Regions from separate parts of the Inquilinus sp. NPDC058860 genome, predicted to be linked through region 1. Evidence: riboswitches for the same ligand, from Rfam matches in the RefSeq annotation. Region 1 holds a riboswitch; the other holds the start of a gene.
What was found. A riboswitch is a leader RNA that binds a small molecule or an ion and turns the genes downstream of it on or off. The one in region 1 is predicted to bind S-adenosylmethionine.
Positions count from the first base shown of each region.

Region 1 (4,694 bases):
CGCCTTCCCTCGGCTCAGTCCTTCTGGCCGTGGCGCCGCTGCTGTTCAGCGCCGCCATCATGATCATGGGCAACGGGCTGTTCGGCACGCTGGTCGCGGTGCGGATGGATCTCGACGGCTTCGACGTCGGGACCATCGGTCTGGTGCTGGCCTTCTATTCCGGCGGCTTCGCCCTGGGCACGCTGATCTGCCCGCGGATCGTGCTGCTGGTCGGCCATATCCGCACCTTCGCCGCCTTCGCCGCGATCGCCTCGGCGACGGCGCTGGTTCACGCGCTGTGGGTCGACCCGGTGGTATGGGCGGTGCTGCGCCTGATCACCGGCATCAGCATGGCGGTGCTGTTCACGATCATCGAGAGCTGGCTGAACGCCCGGGCGGTGAACGCCGTGCGCGGCCGGGTGATGTCCTCCTACATGGCGGTGAACTACACCGCCTTCGGCCTGTCGCAGCCCTGGCTGACGGTGATGGACCCGGCCGGCTTCGCCCTGTTCTCGGTGGTGGCGATGCTGGTGTCGCTGTCGCTGGTGCCGCTGTCGCTGACCCCGGTCGAGACGCCGCCGGTGATCAAGGTCAAGCGCTTCGGCCTGCGCGCCCTGATCGCGATCTCGCCGCTCGGCGTCGCCGGCTGCTTCTCGGTCGGGCTGATCAGCGCCGCCTTCTCCGGCATGGGGCCGGTCTATGCCCGCACCATCGACCCGTCGCCGGACTGGATCGCCGGCTTCATGATGACGGCGATCTTCGCCGGCTTCCTGCTGCAATACCCGGTCGGCAAGCTGTCCGACCGCTTCGACCGGCGCCAGGTATTCCTCGGCATCACCATTTCGCTGGCGCTGATCAGCGCCGCCCTGGCGGTGTTCGGCGGGCTGTCGCCCACGCTGTTGCTGGTGCTGCTCGCGGCCTTCGGCGGGCTGTCCTACACCATCTATCCGCTCAGCCTCAGCCACGCCAACGACTTCATGACGCCGGAGCAGCTGGTGCCGGCCGCGGCCGGCCTGCTGTTGTGCTACGGCACCGGCGCGGTGTTCGGGCCGATCGTGGCGTCGCGGGTGATGCAACTGCTGGGCCCGTCCGGGCTGTTCGTCTGGACCGGCGCGGTCGCGGTGCTGCTGGCGCTGTTCACCGTCTTCCGCATGACCCGGCGGGCGGCGATGCCGAACGAGGAGCAGGGCAGCTTCGTCGCCGTGCCCACCACCACGCCGGTCGCGGCCGAGCTCGACCCGCGCGCGCCGGACGAGACGCCGCCGACCATGCGCGACGCCGCCTGAAGGGAACCGCCATGCTGACCCGCCGCCGCCTGCTGACCTCGGTGCTTCCCGCCGCCGGGATGGCCGCGGCGGGGATCGGCATAGCGGGATTGGGGGGAATGCGATCGGCGCGGGCGCAGGACCCGCTGTTCTTCCGCATCGGCACCGGCACCACCGGCGGCACCTATTTCCCGATCGGCGGCATCATCGCCGGCGCCATCTCCGGCCCCCCCGGCCTGCCCCCCTGCGGCAGCGCCGGCGGCAGCTGCGGCGTTTCCGGCCTGATCGCGGTGGCCCAGGCCAGCGCCGGGTCGATCGACAACATCAGGCGGATCAACGCCGGCGAGTTCGATTCCGGCTTGGCCCAGGCCGACGTCGCCTTCGCCGCCTATGCCGGCGAGGGGCCCTTCGCCGGCCAGCCGCCGGTGACCAGCCTGCGCGCCATCGCCCATCTCTTCTCCGAATTCGTCCATGTCGTGGTGCCCGCCGACAGCCCGGTGCAGTCGGTGGCCGACCTCAAGGGCAAGCGCGTCTCGGTCGGCGCCGAAGGCTCCGGCACGATCTATGACATCCGCCTGATCCTCGCCGCCTACGGCCTGAAGCAGACGGATGTGACCGAGATCTACGAGCGGCCGGAGCCGTCGGCCGACCTGCTGGCCGAAGGCGGGCTCGACGCCATGGTGATGACCGGCGGACCGCCGCTCGGGGTGATCGCCGACCTGGCGCGGCGGCGGCCGATCCGGCTGCTGCCGATCGCGGGGCCGGAGGCCGAGGCGCTGGTCGCCAAGGTGCCGTTCTTCGCCGAGGAGCCGATCCCCGCCGGCCTCTATGACGGCGTCGCCGCGGAGGTGCCGGGCCTGTCGGTCGGGGCGATCTGGCTGGTGGCGGAGCGGATCGCCGAGGCCACGGTCTACGAGATCGCCCGTGCCCTGTGGCAGAAATCGACCCTGGACCTGCTGGCGGCGGGCCATCCGCGCGGCAAGGAGATCGCGCTCGACGGCGCCACGCGCGGCCTCGGCGTGCCGCTGCACCCCGGCGCCGCCCGCTATTATGCCGAGCATGCGGTGCTGAGCCTGCCCGCCCGGGCGACGCCCTGAGAGACCTCCCTGAGCCGAAGCCCGGCGGACCGGACGTAGATCCACATTCATCCAGTTGAAATGTGCCGGCGGACCCCGTAGAACTTGACGCACATCAGGAGTTGGGCACTGCCCGACGCCAACCTGCTTCCCCGAGCAAGGTGGCGCTCCCGCGAGGGAGGATGTGGTCGAACCGACAACCAAGCGGGTCATTCCACAATCGGTCCTGCCCACGACGCGTGGAAACAGACCGAAGCTATGCCGATCAAGATTCCGAACGACCTGCCCGCCCGCTCCGTCCTCGAAGCGGAAGGGGTCATGGTGATGCTCGAGGCGCAGGCGGTGCGGCAGGATATCCGGCCGATGCGGATCGGCCTGCTGAACCTGATGCCGAACAAGGTCAAGACCGAGACCCAGTTCGCCCGGCTGCTCGGCGCCTCGCCGTTGCAGGTCGAGCTGACGCTGGTCAAGATGACCAACCACGTGCCGCGCAACACGCCCAGCGACCACATCCTGTCCTTCTACCGCGACTGGGAGGATGTCCGGACGGAGAAGTTCGACGGCTTCATCGTCACCGGCGCGCCGGTCGAGACGATGGCGTTCGAGCAGGTGACCTACTGGGACGAGCTGCGCCGGGTCTTCGACTGGACGCAGACCAACGTCCATGGCTGCTTCAACATCTGCTGGGGCGCCCAGGCCGCCGTGCATCATTTCCACGGCGTGCCCAAGCACGCGCTGCCCGCAAAGAAGTTCGGCGTGTACCGCCACCGCATCGTCGAGGCGGCCTCGCCCTATCTGCGCGGCTTCTCGGACGATTTCACCATCCCGGTGTCGCGCTGGACCGAGAACCGGCGCGAGGACATCCCGGCGGCCAGCGGCATGAAGGTGCTGATGGAGTCGGACGATGCCGGGTTGTGCCTGCTGGAAGATGCCAGCCGCCGGTCGCTGCACATGTTCAACCATGTCGAGTACGACACCGACACGCTCGGCGACGAGTATTTCCGCGACGTCGCTGCCGGCAAGGCGATCGCCCTGCCGCACGACTATTTCCCGGGGAACGACCCCGGCCGCAAGCCGCAGAACCGGTGGCGCAGCCACGCGCATCTGCTGTTCGGCAACTGGATCAACCAGCTGTACCAGACCACGCCGTACGAGATCGGCGACATCGGCCGCGGTTAGCCGGGGGTTGGAGCGGGGTGATCTTGGGCCGGATCGATCAGCCTATCGAACGAAGGAGCTGTTTTTTTGCCTCTCCCGTTTACGGGAGAGGTCGGAGACGCAAGCGGCTCCGGGTGAGGGGAGTTTGTCGAGGCCGGGACCAACCCTCACCCGGTCTCGCTGCGCGAGCCCGACCTCTCCCGCCAGGCGGGAGAGGCACCACATAGACGCTCGGCGTCATGTCTGACCGTGCCCGAATGCGCGGTCGTATCATCCCGCTCTAAAAGGTGAGCACCCAGGGCTCGGCCATCCCCGCCTCGACCCAGCGCCGCATCGCCGGCAGGCCCAGGATCTCGTCGGCATAGGCCCGGCAGACCGGGTCGAGCGGCACGCCGTAGCGGTCGAATCGCACCGCCACCGGGGCATACATGCAGTCGGCCGCGCCGAAGGCGCCGAACAGGAACGCGCCCTCGGTGCCGGCCGCCTCGCGGCACTGCCGCCAGATCGCGGTGACGCGGGCGATATCGGCTTCGGTCGCATCGCTGTGGGCCCCGCCGGGGTCGGGCGGATCCAGGTCCATCGGCAGCTCGTTGCGCAGACCGATGAAGCCGCTGTGCATCTCCGCCGAGATCGACCGCGCGAGTGCTCGGCGCGCCGGGTCGCGCGGCCACAGGGCGAGATCCGGGAAGCGCTCGGCCAGATATTCGAGGATCGCCAGGCTGTCCCAGACCGTCGTTTCGCCGTCGATCAGGGTCGGCACCTTACCGCTCGGCGAATGGCGCAGGATCGCCTCCTTCGACCCGTCGCGGTAGAGCGGGATCAGGATCTCCTCGAACGGGATGTCGTGATGCGCCAGGGCCAGCCACGGCCGTAGCGACCAGGAGGAGTAGCGCTTGTTGCCGATGATGAGGCGCATGGCGGTCCGCTCCGGCTGAGGGGTTGGCAAGGCAAACGGGCTGGAGCATGGTGTGCCGCCCCGAGTTCCCGAACGCAAGAAGGCCTGCGCCGTGCTGCCGAATCTGGTCGATGCCGCCGAGGGAGAGACCGTCTCTCTGATCCCGCTCAGCAAGGCCGCGCTCGACGGCTGGCGCGCCGCCGCGACGCCGGCGCGGCGGGCCTGGGCCGAGGCCAACGGCTTCGCCGCGGAATCGGGCCGCATCCTGGCGCTGCCGGGCGAGGGCGGGCGGGTCGATGCGATCCTGGTCGGTATCGAGTC
Region 1 is NZ_JBHYMS010000016.1:80,188-84,881, reverse strand. Features, by position in the region: gene ACFW16_RS13655 (MFS transporter) at 1-1,265, shown strand, start outside; gene ACFW16_RS13650 (TAXI family TRAP transporter solute-binding subunit) at 1,277-2,341, shown strand; SAM-I-IV-variant riboswitch at 2,428-2,534, shown strand; gene metA (homoserine O-succinyltransferase) at 2,579-3,499, shown strand; gene ACFW16_RS13640 (glutathione S-transferase family protein) at 3,759-4,394, opposite strand; gene ACFW16_RS13635 (leucyl aminopeptidase family protein) at 4,486-4,694, shown strand, end outside.

Region 2 (4,694 bases), on a different contig from region 1:
CAAAGTGGCGGATAAGCGGCATTCTACGCTCGATTCCGCGCCTCGGGCGATGCCGCCGCAGACAAGGGATCCTTGGCCATGACCGAACGCGCCCGCGCGGCCCCCAGCCGGACGAAGTCCGGCGAAGCCGAGATCAAGGCCCGGACGAAGTCCGGCGAAGCCGAGCCCAAGGCCCAGACGAAGCCCGGCACCGCGGCGCCGGAGGCCCCGCCGCCGGCGGATCCGGCCGAGCTGGCGCGCCGCATGGTCGAGATCGCCGAGCGCAGCGCCCGGCTGGTCACCGCCTTCCTGGAGAAGCAGGGCCGCGCCGAGGCGCCGGAGCTGGATCCGCTCAACATCGGCTCGGCCTTCCTGGCCATGACCTCGCGGCTGATGGCCGACCCGACCCGGCTGGTGCAGGCCCAGATGTCGCTGTGGCAGGACTATGCCACGCTGTGGAGCCGCACCGCCCAGCGTCTCTTGGGCCAGGAGGCGGAGCCGGTGGTGACGGCGGAGAAGGGCGACAAGCGCTTCAAGGACCCGGCCTGGAGCGAGGTCGCGGTGTTCGATTTCATCAAGCAGTCCTACCTGCTGACCGCGCGCTGGCTGCAGGGCTCGGTCCGCCAGGTCGAGGGGCTGGATGCCAAGACGGCGAAGAAGGTCGACTTCTACACCCGCCAGTTCATCGACGCGATGGCGCCATCCAACTTCGTCGCCACCAACCCCGAAGTGCTGCGCAGCACGCTGGAATCGCGCGGCGAGAACCTGGTCAAGGGCCTCGAGAACATGCTGGCCGACCTGGAGCGCGGCCAAGGCCGGCTGGCCGTCAGCATGACCGACCGCACCGCCTTCGAGATCGGCCGCAACATCGCAGTCACCCCCGGCAAGGTGGTGTTCGAGACCGAGCTGATGCAGCTGATCCAGTACGACCCGGCCACCGAGACGGTGGCGCGGCGGCCGCTGCTGATCATCCCGCCCTGGATCAACAAGTTCTACATCCTCGACCTGAAGCCGCAGAACAGCCTGATCCGCTGGGCGGTGGAACAGGGCCACACCGTCTTCGTGGTCTCCTGGGTCAATCCGGACGGGCGCCTGGCCGGCAAGAGCTTCGCCGACTACATGCTGGAGGGGTCGCTGGCGGCGATCGGCGCGATCGAGCAGGCGACCGGCGAGCGCGAGGTCAATGTCGTCGGCTACTGCCTGGGCGGCACGCTTCTGGCCTGTACTCTGGCCTGGATGACGGCCAAGGGCGAAGAGGATCGGGTCAAGAGCGCGACCTATCTGACCACGCTGACCGACTTCACCGATCCGGGCGAGCTCGGCATCTTCGTCGACGAGGAGCAGTTGCGGACGATCGAGGCGAAGATGTCCGGCAAGGGCTATCTCGAAGGCTCGGCCATGGCGACGACCTTCAACCTGCTGCGCGCCAACGACCTGATCTGGTCCTTCGTCGTCAACAACTACCTCCTGGGCAAGGACCCCTTCCCCTTCGACCTCCTGTACTGGAACAGCGACGCGACCCGGATGCCGGCCGCGATGCACAGCTTCTATCTGCGCAACATGTATCAGGAGAACCGGCTGGCGCAGCCGGGCGGCATAGCGCTCGCCGGCGTGCCGATCGACCTGACCACGATCAGGACGCCCAGCTTCATGCTATCGACCCGCGACGACCACATCGCGCCCTGGGCCTCGACCTATGCCGCGACCCAGCTGTTCGGCGGCCCGGTGCGCTTCTGCCTCAGCGCCTCGGGCCACATCGCCGGAGTGGTCAACCCGCCGGCGGCGAAGAAGTACTGCCACTGGGTCAACACCCGGACCCCGGCGAGCCCCGACTCCTGGCTCAAGGGAGCGAAGCAGGTCGAAGGCTCCTGGTGGCCGGAATGGCAGAAATGGATCTCCCGCCATGCCGGCGGCCAGGTCCCGGCCCGGCACCCTGGGGACCGCGAGCTGACCCCGATCGAGGACGCGCCCGGGCGCTACGTGCGGGCGACGTGAACGCACGCCACGACGTAGGTTGGGTTCGCGACAGCGAACCCGACACTGGTCCGGCTGCACGATGTTGGGTTCGCCCAGCGAACCCAACCTACTCAGCATCTCACGCCGCCAGGTCAGCCACTCGGCCATAGGCTTGGCGCAGATCGGCCAGGCGATCGCCCTCCAGCACCCGGTCGAGATGGATCTCCGGCCGGGACGCGGCGGCGAGGACGACGCGGTAGAGATGGGTCCACAGCCCGGCGCCGCGATGCACCACGGCGTAGAGGATCTCGCGCCGGTGCGGGTCGCGCGGGCCGGGACAGGGGTGCTCGTCGAGCCGCTCGACCGTGTCGCCGGGGCCGGCGAGCGGGATCGCGGCGGAAGCGGATGCGGACATGAAAAACCCTCCTTCGCGGTTGCGAGGAGGGCTGACGCGCGGCGTTCGACCCGTTTGGTTGCCGGTCCGGCCGCATCGCCCCTCTTGCGAGAGGCCACCACCTTGCCCGGGAGGCAGGTTGGCGTGGGCGTCAGCCCAGCTCTGGATGCGAGGCCGGGTGTAGCGCGGGCCGAGGCGCAGCGCAAGAGGGATGGCAGGCCTTGCCTCGGACCCACGGATCGTCGGACCCTGACCCGTCCTCCAGCGGCGAGCCTGCGATGCCCGATCCCTCCCCTGCCCGGCCCGTGCCCGACCTGTTCGCCGCCCGGCCCCAGGCCTATGACCGCTTCACCCGAGCGGAATGGGCGGCGCTCCGGGCCTCGACGCCGATGGCGCTGTCCGAGACCGAGCTGGCCGAGCTGCGCGGGCTGAACGAGCCGATGTCGCAGGCCGATGTCGCCGACATCCTGCTGCCGCTGTCGCGCCTGCTGAACCTGCACGTCGCCGCCGCCCGCAGGCTCGACGGGGTGCAGGACGCCTTCCTCGGCCGGCCCGGCCCGCCGCCGCCCTACATCATCGGGGTCGCCGGCAGCGTCGCCGTCGGCAAGAGCACCTTCGCGCGGCTGCTGCGCCTGCTGCTGTCGCGCTGGCCCGACCATCCGCGGGTCGAGCTGGTGACCACCGACGGCTTCCTGTGGCCGAAATCGGTGCTGGAGGAGCGCGGGCTGATGCGGCGCAAAGGCTTCCCCGAGAGCTACGACCTGCGCCGGATGATCGGCTTCCTGGCCGCGGTGAAGTCCGGCCGGCCGGAGGTCGAGGCGCCGGTCTATTCCCACCTCGCCTACGACATCCTGCCCGGCGAGAAGCAGGTGATCCGCCGGCCGGACATCCTGATCTTCGAGGGGCTGAACGTGCTGCAGGCCCCGGCCGGGGCCTCGGTCGTCACCTCCGATTTCTTCGACTTCTCGGTCTATGTCGATGCCGAGGAGGAGGACATCGCCCGCTGGTTCGTCGAGCGCCGCCTGCTGCTGCAGCGCACCGCGTTCCGGGACCCCTCCTCCCATTTCCATCACCAGCGCGACTTGCCGGAGGCGGAAGCCCGCCGCGTCGCCCGCGAGATCTGGGACCGGATCAACGGGGTGAACCTCCGCGAGAACATCCTGCCGACGCGGCAGCGCGCCCGGCTGGTGCTGCACAAGGCCGCCGACCATTCGGTCGACGCCGTCGCCCTGCGCCGGATGTAGCCATGGACCTGCCCCTCGGACCGCTGCTCGGATCGGGCAAGGAGGCCGAGGTCTTCGATGCCGGCGACCTGGTGGTCAAGCTGTACCGGACGACGGCGACCGCGCCGAAGCGGGCGGCGTTCCGCGAGGCGTCGATCCTGGCGCTGATCGAGGCGCTCGGGCTGCCCGCGCCCTCGGCCCGGGCCGTCGGGCAGATCGACGGCCGCTGGGGGATCGCCATGACCCGGGCCGGGGGGCCGTCCCTCGCCGATGCCATCCGCTGCCGGCCCGACCGGGTTTCGGCCTGCCTGGAGCGCATGGCCCGGCTTCAGATCGAGATCCATGGCCATCCGGGGACGCATCTCGGCAGCATGAAAGCCAGGCTGGCGGTCAATATCGGCCGGGCGCCGATCCCGGATGAAGCATTGCGGCGCCGGCTGCTGGACGACCTGGCCGAGCTGCCGGAGGGCGACCGCCTCTGCCACGGCGACTTTCATCCCTGGAATATCCTGGGGCCGCCGGGGCAGGAGGTGGTGGTCGACTGGCTGGACGCCTGCGCCGGCGATCCGGCGGCCGATGTCTGCCGCTCCTACGTGCTGATCCGGCCGGTGGCGCCGGAGCTGGCCGTCGCCTATGTCGAGACCTACATCGCAGCCGCGGGCGAGAGCCGGGACCTGGTCTTCGCCTGGCTGCCTTTCGTCGCCGCCGCCCGCCTGGCCGAAGGCGTGCCCGGCGAGGCCGAAAGACTGATGGCGATGGCCGCGTCCGGATCGCCGTTCTGACCCCGGATCCGGCTGTGCGGACCCGGCATATCCGGTCTGATTCCGCGTCGACCTTGCCATTCCACCCGTATTCCCCCATGTTTGGGGGGTCATTCTGGTTTGGACGGCCGGCCTGCTATGCCCTCGCGGCCGCGGATCCCTCGCCTTTCCCCTTCCCGTTTGATGCGTCGCGCAGTTCCGCGCGGCGCCACCCCCTCAACTGGAGGAAAAGCGATGCCGATCGGCACCGTTAAGTGGTTCAACAGCACCAAAGGCTTCGGCTTCATTCAGCCGGAGAACGGCGGCTCGGACGTCTTCGTCCACATCTCCGCCGTCGAGCGCGCCGGTCTGCGCGGCCTGAACGAAGGCCAGAAGATCTCC
Region 2 is NZ_JBHYMS010000022.1:10,459-15,152, reverse strand. Features, by position in the region: gene phaC (class I poly(R)-hydroxyalkanoic acid synthase) at 244-1,974, shown strand; gene ACFW16_RS16905 (hypothetical protein) at 2,075-2,350, opposite strand; SAM-I-IV-variant riboswitch at 2,395-2,504, opposite strand; gene coaA (type I pantothenate kinase) at 2,608-3,573, shown strand; gene ACFW16_RS16895 (phosphotransferase family protein) at 3,576-4,334, shown strand; gene ACFW16_RS16890 (cold-shock protein) at 4,548-4,694, shown strand, end outside.
Region 2: another riboswitch for S-adenosylmethionine. It lies ahead of ACFW16_RS16905 (hypothetical protein); the one in region 1 lies ahead of metA (homoserine O-succinyltransferase).